4 regions of the Micromonospora sp. NPDC049275 genome follow, and region 3 is predicted to be linked to each of the others. Evidence: riboswitches for the same ligand, from Rfam matches in the RefSeq annotation. Region 3 holds a riboswitch; each other region holds the start of a gene.
The links. Region 3 has a riboswitch for cyclic di-AMP ahead of ACGFIE_RS25060 (transglycosylase family protein). Riboswitches for the same ligand answer to the same signal wherever they lie in the genome.

Region 1: it holds a riboswitch for cyclic di-AMP, as region 3 does, so the genes downstream of both, ACGFIE_RS04075 (NlpC/P60 family protein) here and ACGFIE_RS25060 (transglycosylase family protein) in region 3, are expected to answer to the same signal.
Region 2: it holds a riboswitch for cyclic di-AMP, as region 3 does, so the genes downstream of both, ACGFIE_RS18155 (coiled-coil domain-containing protein) here and ACGFIE_RS25060 (transglycosylase family protein) in region 3, are expected to answer to the same signal.
Region 4: it holds a riboswitch for cyclic di-AMP, as region 3 does, so the genes downstream of both, ACGFIE_RS01785 (coiled-coil domain-containing protein) here and ACGFIE_RS25060 (transglycosylase family protein) in region 3, are expected to answer to the same signal.

The regions. Positions count from the first base shown of each region.
Region 1 covers NZ_JBICSN010000001.1:858,564-862,952, reverse strand. The annotation lists gene ACGFIE_RS04080 (N-acetylmuramoyl-L-alanine amidase) at 1-780, opposite strand, end outside; cyclic di-AMP (ydaO/yuaA leader) riboswitch at 1,013-1,149, shown strand; gene ACGFIE_RS04075 (NlpC/P60 family protein) at 1,226-2,203, shown strand; gene dcd (dCTP deaminase) at 2,263-2,841, opposite strand; gene ACGFIE_RS04065 (pyridoxamine 5'-phosphate oxidase family protein) at 2,919-3,476, shown strand; gene ACGFIE_RS04060 (zinc metalloprotease) at 3,554-4,389, opposite strand, start outside.
Region 2 covers NZ_JBICSN010000005.1:177,597-181,985, reverse strand. The annotation lists gene ACGFIE_RS18165 (HelD family protein) at 1-242, shown strand, start outside; gene ACGFIE_RS18160 (cation diffusion facilitator family transporter) at 350-1,267, shown strand; cyclic di-AMP (ydaO/yuaA leader) riboswitch at 1,410-1,541, shown strand; gene ACGFIE_RS18155 (coiled-coil domain-containing protein) at 1,547-2,614, shown strand; gene ACGFIE_RS18150 (TetR/AcrR family transcriptional regulator) at 2,655-3,242, opposite strand; gene ACGFIE_RS18145 (alpha/beta fold hydrolase) at 3,322-4,242, shown strand; gene ACGFIE_RS18140 (DUF998 domain-containing protein) at 4,273-4,389, opposite strand, start outside.
Region 3 covers NZ_JBICSN010000009.1:229,139-233,527, reverse strand. The annotation lists gene dinB (DNA polymerase IV) at 1-847, shown strand, start outside; gene ACGFIE_RS25065 (hypothetical protein) at 962-1,324, shown strand; gene ACGFIE_RS25060 (transglycosylase family protein) at 1,400-2,077, opposite strand; cyclic di-AMP (ydaO/yuaA leader) riboswitch at 2,078-2,247, opposite strand; gene ACGFIE_RS25055 (peptidoglycan-binding protein) at 2,531-3,019, shown strand; gene ACGFIE_RS25050 (peptidase inhibitor family I36 protein) at 3,103-3,504, opposite strand; gene ACGFIE_RS25045 (BTAD domain-containing putative transcriptional regulator) at 3,688-4,389, shown strand, end outside.
Region 4 covers NZ_JBICSN010000001.1:371,810-376,198, forward strand. The annotation lists gene ACGFIE_RS01770 (hypothetical protein) at 1-552, opposite strand, end outside; gene ACGFIE_RS01775 (heavy-metal-associated domain-containing protein) at 567-776, opposite strand; gene ACGFIE_RS01780 (metal-sensitive transcriptional regulator) at 927-1,223, shown strand; cyclic di-AMP (ydaO/yuaA leader) riboswitch at 1,942-2,072, shown strand; gene ACGFIE_RS01785 (coiled-coil domain-containing protein) at 2,077-3,096, shown strand; gene ACGFIE_RS01790 (carbonic anhydrase) at 3,154-3,879, opposite strand; gene ACGFIE_RS01795 (helix-turn-helix transcriptional regulator) at 4,124-4,389, shown strand, end outside.

The sequences.
Region 1 (4,389 bases), on a different contig from region 3:
GGACACGGTCCGGGGGCATTCCAGGCCGTCCGGGCGGGCGAGTCGTCGCAGGCCCAGCCGGTCCAGCCAGGAACGCTCGGGTCGTACCGCGCGGGCCGGCAGCGTGACCCGCTGGCCGTCGTCGGTCACGCGGGTCTCGCCCGCGCCGATGGTGGTGAAGACCTCGTCGGCGAAGGCCGCCGCGGCGTCGGCGCTGTCCGCGCCGGCGTAGCGGGCCACCGCGCCGTACCAGGTGGCCGGGTCGGTGCCGGCGCCGACCGGGGCGCCCACCTCCCGTTGGTACGCGGCCAGCAGCGCCGCCCCTCCCCGGATGTTGGTCGTGGCGTCGGTGCGCAGCGCCTCGGGGGCGGCGCCGGTCAGCGCGGCGGCGGCGTCGACGGTCTGCAACGCGGCGCTGGGCGGCGCGGGATCGGTAGCCGGTGCGGGTGCCCGGACGGCACGTGAATCGTCGCCGCGCGGATCCTCGGTGCCGGCGTCGTGGTGGCCGCGCGCGGGTAGGGCGGCCACGTGGCGGGCGTCGGTCAGGTGCATGGGCCCGTAGCCGCCGCTGGTGCTCGGGGTGCCGGCGTTGCTGTCCCAGCGGGACTCCAGGTAGGAGACGCCGAGCAATACGGCGGTCGGCACCCCGTACTCGGTCGACGCGGCGACGTACTGCTGTTGACGGTCGGCGGCCGGCGCTGCGGAGGCGGGACCGGCGCTCAGCGGTACGGCTGTCGTTGCGGTGACCACCGCGACGACGAGCAGCGCGCGCCGGCCGGCGGACAGGGTTGGACTTTCCATCGAACCCCCTAGATTTGCTGGTATCGGTCTGGTCACCTTCGCGCCGGCCGGGAGTCCGCGTCAATACCTTTCTATCTATCAAAGCGTGCAGAAAGAAACCTTCATGTACGCTCGGTGATCCCCTCCAATCGGTACGGAGTGTCACGGCCGTACGGGTTGCGGATCGGTAACGGCCGTCTCTACTCTGGTCATTTGTCGGCCCGGTAGCAGGTCTGCCCATCCGGGCGGTAACGGACCGACACCGCCGAGTCGCTTGCGAGCGAGCCGGGGACCCAGGTTCCCCCGGGGTGAATCCGCAGCCAATGCGGTAGGGCGCCAACTTCCCGCCCGAACCCGTCAGCTAACCCGGTAGGCGGTCAGGAAGAAGGAGTACGGAACCCCGGTGGCCCTCCATGCCCCGCGGCCGTCGTCCGAACGGTCGGCTTCGGCCAACCCGACGTCGACCATGCCGCGTCCACGCTGGTCCCGCTTCACCACAGCCCTTGCCGCAGTGATCGGCGTCGCCGTCGTCCTCACCGGCAGCGCCACGGCGGCGCACGCGGACCCGTCCGTCGCCGAGATCGAGCGCCAGATCGACGCCGACTGGAACAAGCTCGAACCGGTCATCGAACGGCACAACGCCACCCGCGCGGACCTGGCCGTGAAGCGCAAGCAGGCCGACACGCTCGCCGCTCGCATCACGCCCCTGGAACGCCAGGTCGACGCCGCGATGACCAAGGTCAGCGCGCTGGCCGTGCGGGCGTACATGGGCGAGAACCTGTCGACTGTCAACACGATGCTCGGCAGCCGGTCGCCCAGCGAGGTGGTCGGGCAGCTCGAGATGCTCGACCGGTTCGCCCACAACCAGCAGGAGGACGTCCGGCAGGTCGCCGACCTCCGCGACGAGCTGGCCCGGCAGAAGGCGCCGCTCGACGAGATGGTGGTCCAGCTGACCCGGACCGAAGCGCAGTTGGCGGCGAAGAAGAAGCAGATCAACGACGAGATCGACAGGCTGCAGAAGCTGCGCCTCAAGGTGTACGGCAACGGCGGCGGCGGTTCGCTGCGTCCGGCGCCCTGCCCGGCCAGCTACCCCGGCGGCGCCGCGGGCACGGCTGTCAAGTTCGCCTGCGCCCAGATCGGCAAGCCGTACGTGTGGGGTGCCGAGGGTCCGAACTCGTACGACTGTTCCGGGCTGATGCTCGCCGCGTGGGCGAAGGCCGGCGTGTCGCTGCCGCACAACGCCGCAGCGCAGAGCCGGGTGACCAAGAACGTCAGCAGGGGCGATCTGCGCGCCGGTGATCTGGTCTTCTACTACAGCGACATCCACCACGTCGGCATGTACGTCGGCGGCGGCTGGGTGGTGCACGCCTCCCAGGCCGGTCAGCCCGTCAAGATGAAGAAGGTCGACGACGGGCCGATCCACAGCTACGGCCGTCCCGGCTGACCGACGCCGGACGCAGCAGGGCCCGTCGCGATCTCAACGCGGCGGGCCCTCGTCGTCTCCTAGCGCGTCGGCCAGGCACGCCAGTTCTGCCAGGAGCGGCTCGGCGTCGGCCCCCGCTGACCCTGGTACCGCGAGCCGTAGACCACCGAGCCGTACGGGTGCTCGGCCGGCGAGGAGAGCCGGAAGATGCAGAGCTGGCCGATCTTCATGCCCGGCCAGAGGGTGATCGGCAGGTTCGCCACGTTGGACAGCTCCAGCGTCACGTGGCCGGAGAAGCCCGGGTCGATGAACCCCGCGGTGGAGTGGGTGAGCAGGCCGAGGCGGCCCAGTGAGCTCTTCCCCTCCAGCCGGCCGGCGAGCTGGTCGCCGAGCGAGATCACCTCCAGTGTCGAGGCGAGCACGAACTCCCCCGGATGCAGCACGAACGGCTCGCCGTCGGGCACCTCGACCACCGAGGTCAGGTCGTCCTGCTGCATGGCCGGGTCGATGTGGGTGTAGAGATGGTTGTTGAAGACCCGGAACAGCCGGTCGAGTCGGACGTCGATGCTGGACGGTTGGACCAGGGTGGGCTCGAACGGCTCCAGGCCCAGCGTGCCGGTCTTGATCTCGGAGACCAGGTCACGGTCGGAGAGCAGCATCGGACCACCATAGCGAGGGCCGCGGTGACCAGCGTGTTGAGGTCGCTCCTCGTACATTTGTTCGATAGAATGCCGGCATGGCTTCCTGGTCCGAATTCGCCGCCGACGAGCCCCGCCTCGCCGACGGGATCCGCGTTCTCCTGCAGCAGTACGGGCCGGGCTTCGGCTATCTGGCCACGGTCCGCGCCGACGGCGGGCCCCGGGTCCACCCGGTCTCCCCGGTCATCACCGACGAGGGTCTCTTCTGCTTCATCATCGACTCGCCGAAGCGCCGTGACCTCGAACGGGACGGCCGCTACGCGCTGCACTCCTTCCCTTCGGAGGAGAGCGACGACGAGGCGTACGTGGCGGGCCACGCCTGGCCGGTCGCCGACCCGGGCCGGGTGGCCCGGTTGGCGCAGAGTGCCCGGGCCGAGCCGCAGGTCGACTGGCGGTTGTTCGAGTTCACAGTCGACGTGGCGATGTTGACCCGTCGCGAGCAGCACATCACAGGCGTTCCGGGTGTCACTCCGGGCCGCCCGGCAGTGCGGGTCTGGCTGGATCCGCAATCCCCGCCGGCACCGGCCGCGCCTCTCTCCGTACCGCAGACGCGCCCGACCCGACGCAGCCGTGACGTCCAGTGCACGGCCGCCTGACCGCGGGCCCGATCCGGTAAAAACGCCGGTGCCGGCTCCGTCGTGACGGAGCCGGCACCGGGTGTACGCGGGGGAAGCTACGCCGCGCGGTACGCGTTCCACGCGGTCAGCATGCGGCTCGCCTGCCCCGGGGTGAACTGGTACATGCACGAGTCGTAGGTGTAGTCCATGAAGTTGGTGATCGGGTCCAGGCCGGCCGCCGAGCAGGTGTTCCGCCCGGTCGGGCACTCGTAGGCCGGTGACGCCTCGGCCGGGGTGTCACCCACACTGTCACCCGAGCCGCCGCAGCCACCCTGGAACGTGTGGTAGAGGTTCAGCCAGTGCCCGATCTCGTGGGTGCCGGTGTCGCCCTGGTTGTAGTTGGTGGCGGCGCCCCCCGGGAGAGACTCGTTGAGCACGACCACGCCGTCCATGCTGCTGAGCTTGCGCTGCGGGAAGGTCGCCCAGCCCAGCAGGTCGTCGCTCAGCTCACCGAGGTAGATGTTGAGGGTGCTCTTGCCGCCCACCCGCAGCGACGACTTCATCGAGCGCTCCGCCGACGAGCCGTCGACGATCGGGTACCAGGACGGGTTCGTCACCCGGTTGATCTTGTCAAGTCGGAAGGAGAAGGCGGTGGCCGCGCCACCGGTCCCGCCCGCGTAGGCCTGGTTGAGCACGCTGATCTGCGAGGTGATCAGCGAGTCCGGGATGTTGCCGCCGGCCCTGGTGCTGTCCCGCTGGATCACGTGCACCACCACCGGGATGGTAACGGTGGCAAGCGTCGTGGCGCCTGCGCCGGCGCGGAAGTTGGCGCGCTCGCGCAGCGCCGTCGCGAGGTCGGCCTCGCGTTCGCGGACCTGCTTCGCGGTCAGCTCGTTGGGCTCGTGGGTGCTCGCCGCGCCCGGCCTCACCCGGGCGTTGGTGTGGCTGTCGG
Region 2 (4,389 bases), on a different contig from region 3:
GCACGGTCGGGGTGATCACGCCGGTCACCCGCCGCGACGAGGTCGCCGGTTGGCTCGGCACGCTCGGCGCGACGCGCCTGCAGGTGGTGACCAGCCTGGAGGCCAAGGGCATGGAGTACGACGGGGTGGTGCTGGTCGCCCCGAGCGAGATCCGGGCCGACCCGGGCTCCGGCGTCCGGACGCTCTACGTGGCGCTCTCCCGGGCCACCCAGCGGCTCACCACCATCGACCCGACCGGCTGACCTGCCCGTTGGCGGTGTCGGCGGTCGGACCCGCCCGTACAGTTGCATACATAGCGATGTGAGCATACATTTGACCGGGTCCCGGGTGGCGACGGAGGGTGGATCTCGTGGGAGCAGGTCATGACCACCACCACGCCTCGGTCGCCAACGCCGCCCACCAGCACCGGGGCCGCCTCTGGGCCGCGTTCGGGCTGCTCGCCACCCTGATGGTGGTCGAGGGTGTGGCCGCCTTCCACACCGGCTCGCTCGCCCTGCTCTCCGACGCCGGGCACATGTTCACCGACGTGCTCGGCATCGGGATGGCGCTCGCCGCGATCACCGCCACCCGACGGGCCACCGGCGACCCACAGCGCACCTTCGGGCTCTACCGCCTCGAGGTGCTCGCCGCCCTGGCCAACGCCGTCCTGCTCTCCGGGGTGGCGGTCTACGTGGTGATCGAGGCGATCGGCCGGTTCGGCGACCCCCACGAGGTGCTGACCGGCCCGATGCTCGCGGTGGCCGTCCTCGGCCTGCTCGCGAACCTGGGCGCGTTCGCGCTGCTGCGCGCCGGCGCCCGGGAGAGCATCAACCTCCAGGGCGCCTACCTGGAGGTGCTCGGCGACCTGCTCGGCTCGCTCGGCGTGATCGGCGCGGCGCTGCTCATCGCGGTCACCGACTGGTGGTGGGCCGATCCGCTTGTCGCGGTCGCCATCGGCGTGTTCATCCTGCCGCGCACCTGGCGGCTGGGGCGTGCCGCCGTCCGCATCCTGGTGCAGGCCGCCCCGGAACACCTCCAGGTCACCGCCGTGCACGACCGCCTGGCCACGGTGCCCGGCGTCGTCGAGGTGCACGACCTGCACGTCTGGACGCTCACCTCGGGCATGGATGTTGCCTCCGCACACCTGATCATGGCGCCCGGCGCGGAGGTCGGCGCGGTCCTCACCGCGGCGCGTACCGCCCTGCGGGAGGACTTCCGCATCGAGCACGCCACGCTGCAGATCGAGCCCGGGGCCGCCCCGGGTGCCTGCGGTTCGATCGAGTGGTGATCACGTTCGTGACGGACAGACCGTTTCGCCGTCATTTTCCGGTGATGGTGCGGACACCTTCCGTCACATCGACTGCACGCGTCCCACCTGTCCCGGTAGGCTCGGTCCCGGCCACCACCCGGCGGCGCCCTCCCGGCGCCGGTGGCGGCCGCCGCCTAATCACCCGAGAGGGCGAACCGGGGAACCATGTTCCTGGGGTGCATCCGCGTCAGCGGTAGGGATCTTCCGTCCCGAACCCGTCAGCTAACCCGGTCGGCGGCTGACGGAAGGACATGCGAAGTGGCACCAGCACGACCACCTGCCGCCCGACTCGCGGCACTGATAGTCATGATGGTCACCCTCGGCGTCGCGGTACCGATCGGCGCCGCCACCGCCGCTCCCCCCGGCGGCCTGCGGGCCGCCGCGGCGCCCGACGGCGACGAGGAGGGCGGCACCCCCGCGCTGCGAGCCCAACTCGAGGCCGCCAGCAAGGGCTACCTGGACGCCAAGCGCGCCCTGGACACCTCCGTCCAGCGGCAGCGGCAACTCGCGGCCAAGCTGAAGACCACCGAAGCCGAGATGACCGTACGCAGCGGCAAGGTCGGCGAGATCGCCGGCGTGGCGTACCGCACCGGCCGCCTCAGCACCGTCTCGGCGTTGCTCAACACCAACACCCCCGAGGGCTTCCTGGACCGGGCGGCCTCGCTGGACGTGGTGGCCGCCAACGAGGACCGGGTGCTGCGCGAGCTGCACGCCACCCGCGACGAGGCCAACCGCACCCGCCTCGCCCTGGACGGCGAGATCCGCGAGCAGCGCAAGCAGGTCGAGGTGATGGCCAAGCGCAAGGAGCAGGCCGAGCGGGCACTCACGGTCGCCACCAGCAAGCCGCGCACCACCGCCGCCGACACCAGCTCCAACCGGGGCACCTCCACCGCCAACGCCCAGCCCGCGCCGCGCAACTCCGACGGCTCCTGGCCGTCCGAGTCATGCAGCATCAACGACCCCACCCCGGCCAGCGGCTGCATCACCCCGCGCACCCTGCACGCCCTCAACCAGGCCAAGGCCGCCGGCTTCACCCACTACGTCTCCTGTCACCGCTCCGGCGGCTCCGGCGAACATCCCAAGGGTCGGGCCTGCGACTTCGCCGCGGCGAAGGGCGGGTTCGGCGGTGACGCCACAGGCGCCGACAAGACGTACGGCAGCAACCTGGCCGCGTACTTCATCCGCAACTCCGACCGGCTCGCCGTGCTCTACGTGATCTGGTACAGGCAGATCTGGCTGCCCAGCAGTGGGTGGAAGTCGTACAGCGGAGGCAACGGCGACCCGTCCAGCGACCACACCAACCACGTACACCTGTCGGTGTACTGAGAGCAGCGACGTTTGTCTGATGATGCGATCGCATCTTTACTCACGGTAGCGGCAGTGGCCTCCCGGCAGTGCGGCCGGCGGCTGCGGCGACGGTTGCCAGGTCGTCGCTCGAGAAGCCGGCGCGGCTCAGCACCGCAAGCGATTTGTTCGTCGCCAGCGTGCACAACGCCAGCTCTGCCGCCTCCCGCTCATCGGCCCCCGCCGCCCGCAACGCCTGCTGCAGCATCGCTCGCAAACCGTCGATCATGGCGCGAACCGTCGCCTGGCCTTCCGCGTCGAGAGCCGGGAACTGCGTTGCCGACACCGTGAGCAGGCAGCCGTCGGGCACCGTCGGGTCGGCGATGCGGTTCAGGGTGACCTGCAGGTACGCGGCCACAACCGCGCTCGGGCTCGGGTGGGGGCCGGACAACGCCTGCTCGTACAGCGGGTGGTAGGTCTGCGCGTACCGCTGCAGGCTTTTGCGGAAGAGGGTGCTCTTGTCGCCGAACGTGCCGTACAGCGAACCCCGACCCAGGCCCGTGCCCTCGGTCAGGCGGTCGATCGAGGCCTCCGAATAGCCCCAGCGCCAGAAGACATGCATCGCGCGTCGTAGCGCCTCGTCCACGTCGAACTGCTTGCGGCCCGCCATGGTCCGTGAGTCTACACATCTTGTAACGATCGTTCCAATGGTCTTGTACCGATCGTTCCATCATGCGTATGGTGCCGGCATGACAAACCTGAGTTCGCTGCAGTTGCCCGACGGGTTCGCCGAGGTCTTCACCAGCCGGCTGGTGGAGCTGGACGGGCTGCGGTTGCACGCGGTCACCGGCGGGGACGGCCCGCCGCTGCTGCTGGTCGGCGGGTGGCCGCAGACCTGGTACGCCTGGCGGGAAGTAATGCCCGCACTCGCCCGCGAGCACACCGTCGTCGCCGTCGACTCGCGCGGAGCCGGGCTCTCCGACAAGCCCGACGACGGTTACGACGCCGGCACACTGGCCGCCGATCTGGTCGCTCTGATGGCCGCGCTCGGGCACGACCGGTTCGACGTGGTCGGTCACGACATCGGCACGTGGACCGGGTACGCGCTGGCTGCCGACTACCCCGAGCGGGTGGGCCGACTCGCCGTCCTCGAAGCAATGATCCCCGGTCTCTCGCCCTCCCCGCCGGCCTTCAGCCCGGCGGCGGTCAATCAGAAACTCTGGCAGTTCGGCTTCAACCGGCTCACCGACCTGAACGAGGAACTGGTCCGGGGCCGGGAGCGACTCTTCTTCGGCTGGCAGTTCGCCACCAAGGCCGCCACCCCCACCGCGATCCCCGCCTACGCCGTCGACGTCTACGTCGACGCGATCGCTGCGGATCCTCGCGCGCTGCGGGCGAGCTTCGAGTACTACCGGGCGCTGGACGAGACGATCGCGCAGAACGAGCAGCGCAGCAGGACCCGGCTGACGCTGCCGGTGCTCGCCGTCGGTGGCGCGCTGTGGAGCGGCGCGAGCGCCGCCCAGACGATGCGGCTGGCGGCCGACGACGTCACAGGCGTTGTTCTCGACGGCTGCGGCCATTACCCCGCCGAGGAGCAGCCGGCGCGGTTCACCGCGATCCTGAAGGAATTCCTCGACGACAAGCCGGTAGCAGGCGTGCCGCACGGCTGACCCGTTCGTGGCACAGTCCCCCCGGACGGGTCAGTTGCCGGTGGATGCCGTGCCTGCGGATGCGCTGGTCGCGGCAACGCGTGGTACGCGAGAGTCGGCCCGGCTGCGGAGGAGTGCGATGGCGACGGCGACCTGCCAGATGACGAT
Region 3 (4,389 bases):
CGGCGCACCTGCCGACATCGCCGAGAGGCTGCGCCGGGAGGTCCGCGACCGCGTCCACCTGCCGATCACGGTGGGCGTCGCCCGGACGAAGTTCCTGGCGAAGGTGGCCAGCGCGGTGGCGAAGCCGGACGGGCTGCTTGTCGTCGCCCCGGACGCCGAGGTGGCGTTCCTGCACCCGCTGCCTGTGGAACGGCTCTGGGGCGTCGGCCCGATCACCGCGGCGAAGCTGCGGGAACGTCGGATCCGTACCGTCGGGGAGGTGGCCCGGCTCGGCGAGGCCGCGCTGGTGTCCCTGCTCGGGGCGGGCGCCGGCCGGCACCTGCACGCCCTGGCCCACAACCGCGACCCCCGGTCGGTGCAGGTGGGCCGCCGCCGGGGCTCGATGGGCGCGCAGCACGCGTTGAGTCGCACCCCGCACGCCCCGACGGAGCTGGACGCCATCCTGGCCGGCCTTGTCGACCGGGTCAGCCGTCGGATGCGCTCGGCCGGGCGGTCGGGGCGCACCGTGGTGCTGCGGCTGCGCTTCGGTGACTACACCCGGGCCACCCGCTCGCACACCATCGGCAAGGCGACAGCGGACACCACGCCGCTGCTGGCCGCCGCGCGGGCACTGCTGCGGGCCGCGCTGCCGGAGATCGACCGGCGGGGCGTCACCCTGATCGGCGTCTCGGTGGGCAACCTCGACGACAACCCGGTGCAGCCGGAACTGCCGTTCGAGGCCGACACGGGCGCCGACCTGGACGCGGCGGTGGACGCGGTGCGCGACCGGTTCGGCTCGGCGGCGCTCACCCGGGCGGTGCTTCTCGGCCGGGACCCGGGCGTCGAGATGCCGCTATTGCCGGACTGAGCGACGTATGGGGCCCCGCCAGCTGCGACCGGAGACACATCACAGCAGGTCGACGGTTTAGCCGCCGGCTCACGGGTGACCCTTGTGGGGAACAGCCTGACGAGGGGGGCCATCATGTCCGACGACACGAGCAACCGACCGAGCCGGCGCGCCGAACGCCCGCACGACGTGACCGACCCCCTGCTCTGGCAGCTGGCGGTCGACGTGCTGAGTGCCCACGAGCCCGACGACGAGGGTCACTGCCGCAACCTCCAGTGCGCCGGCCAGTCCTGGCCGTGCTCGGCTCGCGCGGGCGCCGAGCAGTCGCTGCGGCTGGCTCGCAGGACTGCCGACTCGGTCGAGATGACCAGCGGCGGTGACGGCGACGGTGTCGGCACGGGCTGGCCCGGCGAGGCGGCGGCACCTGCCCCCCGCTGGGACCGCGACGCCACGGCGGTGATGTCGCGCCGGGGGTCGAGGGCGTCCGCCGCGGCGTGACCCGCGCCCCGACCGGGGCCGTAGAACGACCGAACGCTCGGCCGGTGACCCGGCCGAGCGTTCGAGTGTCGTACGTCAGAGAGCGAGCCGCTGACCCGGGAAGATCAGGCCCGGGTCGGCACCGATCAGCTGCCGGTTGCGCTCGTACAGGGCCTGCCAGCCGCCCGCCTGGCGGTGGCTGTCGGCGATCTGCGACAGGGTGTCTCCCGGCGTGACGACGTACGTGTCGCCGCTGGCCGCGGGAGCGGTGCGCTCGTGGTTGCGGGTCGCCGGCTGGTCGCCGCGCGACGACCGCTCCTTCGGGGCGGTGGAGCGGTCCTTCGGCGCGGTGGACGTGGACGACTTCGCTGTCGACTTCGTCGAGGACTTCGTGGCGGAGCCGCCCGACGAGCCGCCCTTGCGGCCGCAGGTCGGCCACGCGCCGATGCCCTGACCGTCGAGCACCTTCTCGGCGACGGCGATCTGCTCGCCGCGGCTGGCCAGGTCGGCGCGGGCGGCGTACTTCTTGCCGCCGTAACCGGCCCAGGTGCTCTGGGAGAACTGCAGGCCACCGTAGTAGCCGTTGCCGGTGTTGATCTTCCAGTTGCCGCCGGACTCGCACTGGGCGACCGCGTCCCAGTTGACACCGGCCTGGGCCGGGGCCGCGGGGCCGAAGAGGGCGACAGCGCCGGTGACCGCGCCGACGGCCAGGGTGCCGACGGCGACGCGGCGGGTGGTGACCCGTCGGTGACGGGGCGTGTAGACAGACGTCATGTGTGCTTCCTCCACGCCGGCGAGGTGAGCTGTCGGGTTCGGGCCGAGGCGCCCGGCCGCGCGGTGGCGGCTTCACCCCGAGGTGACATGCACCGAGGAACGTTGGGTCCCCCGCTCCTGCCCGGGTTCTGTTTCCGACGACCGGGGGCAGGATTTGGCGTTGCCGGTCGCGGTGTCCGCAGCGGCGGACCCGACCGACGGTAGGCACGGCCGGTGACCATCGCCCAACCCCTGTGAAGTTCTTCACCGGGGCACGCGGAGCGGCCCGCTCAGCGGTTGCGGACGGTCCTCGACTGTGCAGCGACCACGATGGACCGTTTCCGATCGGGCCGGGATGCCGCCGACCGGGCGCTGCGGGGCGCGATTGACATTCCGGCAGGATTCCATAGATCGGCGATCGCGATGCTCCAGTGCATGCCGGGTCAACCCGGCAGCCCATCCCAGGAGGAGAGCATGCCGATCCACCAGAGCCGCATCGGCCGCCGCAGTGCCGCCGCCACCCTCGCGACCGTCCTCGTCAGCGCCGGACTCGTCGGGCTCGCGCCGACCGCCGCGCAGGCGGCCACCACCTGCACCAGCCTCACCTACTACAACGTCGGCGGCTACCCGGGTGGCGCCGAGATGCACGTGCCCACCGTCGGCTGGCAGGACCGCAACAAGACCTGCTATCTGAAGTACGGCAACTCCAACAGCGCGGTCAAGGTGTTGCAGGAGGCACTGAACAACTGCTACTCCCAGTCCCTGCGTCTCGACGGCCAGTACGGCACCAACACGCGCAACGCCGTCCGGGCCGCGCAACAGAAGATCAACGACACCTGGGAGTGGGCCAACATCGCCGAGGACGGCGAGTACGGCCCGCAGACCCGGGCGTGGATGGGCTTCGCGATCTTCGGGGTCAACGGCGGTCCGGTCATCCCGAACCAGTGCTACTACCCGGGCTGACCCGCGCGACGGCGCCGGCCGGAGTCCCCCGTTGGATTCCGGCCGGCGCCGTCGTGCCCCCCGGCCCGGTTCGGGCCCCCGGATCAGCAGACCCGGACCGCCTCGATCCGCTGGTTCCAGTTCCCCCCGATGGCGGCCGAGTCGTACGCCAGGTTCGCCCGGTAGCCGTAGGCGTGCTGGTAGCCGAGCAGCCCCGTGGCGTTGGCGTTGTCCCAGAAGGTGGAGACGGTGCCGGACGGCCGGTTGTTGATGATCGACTGAGTCTTGTTGCGGAAGTACGAGGGCAGCGGAACGTCGTTGCAGCCGTTGTAGGGCCCGTCGAGCAGGAAGATGTCGCCGCTGAAGTTGGTGCCGGCGTACAGGCAGAGCAGACCCGAGGGGCAGGCGTAGTTGGCCTGGGCCGGGCTCGGGGCGACGGCGAGCGTGGCGCCCACGGCAACCACGCCGAGCAGCGCGGACGTGAACCTTCGCAGAGCACTTCGCACGATGGTGACCTCCGGTGTCGTCACGACCGGAACGGGCCGTGAGTCGAATTGCCGACATCGCGTTGATTGATGTCGCTGTGCCGACGATGATTCGCGCGGCAGATCGACGAATTCCTGCCGGAACCTCAATCCGGCCGCCCCGGGGCCGGGTCGAATGACTGGCGGCACGGCGAGCGGCGGTTCATGGAGATTCGGGTCCTCGGGCCGGTCGAGGTATGGACGGACGGCCACCTGGTCGACGCCGGAGCGGCCCGGCAACGTGCCGTCCTCGCCGCGCTGGCGGTCGACGTGGGCCGGCCGGTCCACGTGGAGTCGCTTGTCGACCGGGTCTGGGGCGACGCTCCACCGCTCAGGGTCCGGCACAACCTGCACGTCTACCTCGCCCGGCTGCGTCGCGTGCTGGCCGAGGCCGGCGCACCGGACGCGCTGGGCCGACGCTCCGGCGGATACGTGCTGGACCTGCCTCCGGAGACCGTGGACGGACAGCACTTCGACATCCTGCGGTCGACGGCCGACGGGTTGGCCGAGGACGACCCCGAGCGGGTGGAGTTGCTGCGCCGGGCACTGGAGCTGTGGCGCGGCGAGCCGCTCTCCGGGTTGCCCGGAGAGTGGGCGGCCCGGGTCCGGCAGGACTGGCACCGCCGGTACACCGACACCGCCGTGCAGTGGGCCCGCGCCCTGGTGCGCCGGGGCGAGGCGGAGGCGGTGATCGATCCGCTGACCCGACTCGCCGACGACCAACCCCTGGACGAGCCGGTCGCCGCGGTGTTGCTGCACGCGCTGGCCGTGGCCGGGCGCGGCGCGCAGGCGCTGACCTACTACGCCCGGCTGCGGAAGCGACTCGCCGACGCGCTCGGCGTAGACCCGGGCGTGGAGCTTCGCCAG
Region 4 (4,389 bases), on a different contig from region 3:
CCCGTCGACGGTGGTGCTGCTCGCCGGGGCGGGCAGCGGCCGTTCGGTCAACTCACCGGGGACCGTCACGTCCACCCCGAGGATCAGGGGCTCGCCCCCGGTCGGGGTGAAGTCGGCGAACGCCCGCCACTGCCCGGGACCGGCCAGCGGGGTGTCGACCCGCCAGGTGCCGTCGGGAGCCAGGTCGGGGTGCACGTGGCGGAAACCGGACAGGTCCCGGCGGGCGACGATCAGGTGCATCCGCCTGTCGTGCGCCACGTCGTACCTGGTCACCGGACGGCCGTCCGGCCCACCGACGCGGAAGGCGAACTCGCCTGCCGGGGCGGCCACCGGAACGAGTGTGTAACCGCGGTCGGAGACGAGCAAGCCACCGGGAACCCGATCGGTCACCTCGTCGTGCGTGGTGGGGCCCGAGGTGTGGACGGCGCCGCCGTCGTGCCCGCTCTGGGCGGCCGGGGCGGCCGGGTCGACCACCCGGCCGATCCCGTACGCCGCGCCGAAGACCGCCGCGAGACCGAGGGCGAACCCGCCCAGCCTGGTCACCGTGTTCACCTCGGGCCTCCCGCTCACGCCTCGACGAGGTCGTAACCGGCCTCGTCGACAGCGGCCCGGACGGACTCGGTGGCCACGGGCTGCTCACTGGTGACGGTGACCCGGCCGGTGGCGAGATCCACCTGCACGTCGCGCACGCCGGCAATGGCGCCCACCTCGGCGCTGACGGCGCTGACGCAGTGCCCGCAGGTCATGCCCCGCACCTGGTACGTCGTGTCGACCATCGAATCTCTCCCTTCATCGTCTGCCAGCCTATACCCCCCAGGGGTAAGGCCGAGTCAGACCGGTGTCCGTTCACGTACCGGTACCCGGTGGGGGTATCCAGCAGGAAGCGACGTTACCATACCCCCCAGGGGTACGCTATTCTCGTCGTCATGAGCGCTCCCACCCCGATCCGCGGGTACACCGCCAGCAAGGACCAGCTGCTCGCGCGGCTCCGCCGCGTGGAGGGCCAGGTCCGAGGCATCGAGAAGATGGTCGACGACGACCGCTACTGCATCGACGTGCTCACCCAGATCTCCGCGATCCAGGCCGCGCTCGACAAGGTGGCCCTGGGCCTGCTCGACGGGCACGCCCGGCACTGCATGCACGAGGGAGCGGCCGAGGGCCGGGCCGACGAGATGGCCACCGAGATGATGGCGGCCGTAGGCCGACTCATGAAGCGCGGCTGAGCCGGCGGACCGGCCGGGCTCCCGCCGTGACTACCATTTCCCACGATGGCCCACCGGTCCCCGCCACACAGCCGGGCGCCGGCACCGCCAGGCAGCGGCGCCGGCACGTACCAGCCGGGCCCGTCGGTCACTGTGCGTGACCGCCCGTTCGTCAGCCAGCCATCCGATGCGCTCGTCACCGTGTTCGTCCGGCGGAGGTGAACCGCCCGGCCCGTCGGCACGTACCCCGCACCGGATCGTTGGGAGTCTCGCATTGGGTTCCGACCACAGCAGTTCCGCTCGACCCGCCCGGCCCGGGCATGTCGCGCCGCCGTACCCCTCACCACCGGGCTGGCCGCGGTGGTGACCGCGGCCGGGTCGACGCCGGTGCGGGGCGCGGACGCCGACGCCCTGACGCCGCGCCCCCGTGCGGACCGGACGGAGGCACCGGCCGGCCCCAGCTCCCCGCCAGCGGCTCGGCCCGACGGGCCCGATCCGGAGCGGCGTCCACCCCCATCCGCCGCCACCGCCCGGTGGCCAGAGCCGAACAGGAGCACGGATACGGCATGGTGACACTCCTCAGCGTGACCGGATCGGGCATCCGCCCTGAGAACCGCGTCACTGGTCACTCAACGCCATGGCGAAATGACACTTTTAGTGGGTATCGGGACGTAGCTCAGGCGGTGGAGTCTCGGGTAACCTCGCTGCCGGTCACCGATGAAGGCGCGCAGCGGCGCCTGCGGTGCCACCGCCCAATCGCCAACCGGCGAGCCGGGGACCCAGGCACGTGGGGTGAATCCGCGCCAGCGGTAGGGGCCACTTCCGCCCCGAACCCGTCAGCTAACCCGGTCGGCGGTCGACGGAAGGGAACATTGTGACGGCACCCCTACGCCGCTGGTTGACACCCGTGGTGGCCGTGCTCGCCGCGCTGACCGTGTTCGCCGGGCCCCTCCCGGCCCACGCCGCCCCGACGACCCCCACACCGTCCGGGCACGAGCAGGACGACGAGCCCAAGCTGCTCGACGACGTGATCGAGCAGACCAACCGGGACTACGTGGCGGCCAAGTCCAAGCTGGACCAGTCCAAGAAGCGGCAGCTCGAGCGTTCGCTGGAGGTCGAGCGGGCCAAGGCCGACCTGGCCGCGCTGGCGCCGCAGGTCGCGCAGATCGCCGCCCAGTCGTACCGGACCGGGCGCGTCGGCGCGATCGCGATGCTGCTCGAGAGCGACGCCCCGGACTCGTTCGTCCAACGGGCCGCGGCGCTCGACGAGATGAACATGGTCAACGAGAAGAAGCTCGCCGAGGTCAACGCGGTCAAGGCCCGCGCCGAGAAGGCCAAGCTGGCCCTCGACGCGGAGGTCCGCGAGCAGCAGAAGCAGACCGCCCTCATGGCGAAGGACAAGCGCGACGCGGAGAAGTCGCTCGCGCTCGTCGGCGGGCAGGGTTTCACAGGCGGCCTGGTGGACGCCACCTCGCCGGTCGCCCGGATCGGTCCGGGTCGCACCGCCGACGGTGACTGGAAGCCGCAGTCGTGCAGCGAGGAGGACCCCACCACCTCCGGCTGTGTCACGCCGCGCACCCTGCACGCGTACAAGGAGGTCAAACGGGCCGGGTTCAACCGGTTCGTCGGCTGCCACCGCAACGGTGGCCCGTACGAGCACCCGAAGGGCCGCGCCTGTGACTGGTCGTTGCAGAAGAGCGGCTTCAGCCCGTGGCACAACAACGACACCCGCATGTACGGCAACAACGTCGCCGCGTTCCTCATCCGCAACGCCGACCGCCTCGGCATCTACTACGTGATCTGGAACCGGCAGATCTGGTTCCCGGCGACCGGCTGGAAGTCGTACAGCGGGCCGTCGAACCACACCGACCACGTGCACATGTCGCTGCTCTGACCCACCGCTCAGGAGTCCGAGGGCCGTCCCGCACCCCGCGGGGCGGCCCTCGCCCTGTCAGGCGGCGGTAGCTGCCGGGGCGTCCGCGGCGCCGGGTGCGTCGACAGTCGCGGCACCCGACGGTACGGGGGTCACCGGGCGCACCACACCGGCGGCGAGCCGGTACGACATCCCCACCACCGCCAACCGTCCCTGCGCCACCTCGGCCGCCAGCACGGGCGACTGCCCGAGCAGCGTTTCGACGGTTTGGGCGATGTGGATGTCGACGATGCCGTCGATATCGGTCACGCCCTCGGCTGTTGCGCGCCGCAGGCTGGGCAGTACGGCGTCGACCACCGCGGGAAGGTGCCCCGGGGGCGCGATGCCGGTGGCGGACGCCTCGCGGGCAGCCTGCACGGCGCCGCACGAGTCGTGGCCGAGCACCACCACCAGCGGGGTGCCGAGCACGGTGACCGCGTACTCCACGCTGCCCAGCACCTCCGGGCCGGCGGTGTGCCCGGCCGTACGGACCACGAAGAGGTCGCCCAGCCCCCGGTCAAAGATGATCTCGGCGGCCAACCGGGAGTCGGAGCAGCCCACGATCACCGCGAACGGGTGCTGCCCGTCGGCCACGGCGGCCCGGTGCCCGGCGTCCTGGTTGGGGTGGCGCGGCGCTCCACTGACGAAGCGGCGATTGCCGGCGGCCAGCTCTGCGTAGGCACGGGCCGGCTCGGTCGACGTCGCCGCTCGATCGCCGACCCGCTGCGGGCCGGGCTGCTCGCCAGGCGTACCGGAACGGCTCATTCCCGCACCTCGTCTCCACGCGTTTGACCTGCTCAACAGGGTTTTCAGCCGGGCCGGCGGTGGGCGCAGGCCCGGGCTCCACGGTCACACGCACCGCAAGAGGCGTCAAGGTATGCGTGATTTAGATTTCATACGTAGAACCCGAACCGATCTCCGGCCGCAGGGACCGGGCCGGCCCGTCGGCATCTGGCCCGACACGCCGGCGGCATAGGGTGGGGCGGACAACCGGAGAGGCGGCGCCACGATGGCGAGCGCGGCGACGGCCGGAGGCGGCCGGAACTGGACGTTCCTGACCAACCATGGGCATGTGCTGCTGGCCATCGCCCGCGACCCCACCGCGCGGCTGCGCGACGTGGCGGCCGAGGTGGGCGTCACCGAGCGGGCCGCCCAGGCCATAGTCGCCGACCTGGAGGCCGGCGGTTACCTGCACCGCACCCGCGTGGGGCGCCGCAACGAGTACACCCTGAACCCCGCCGGCCGGTTCCGGCACCCCGCCGAGGCCGACCGCCA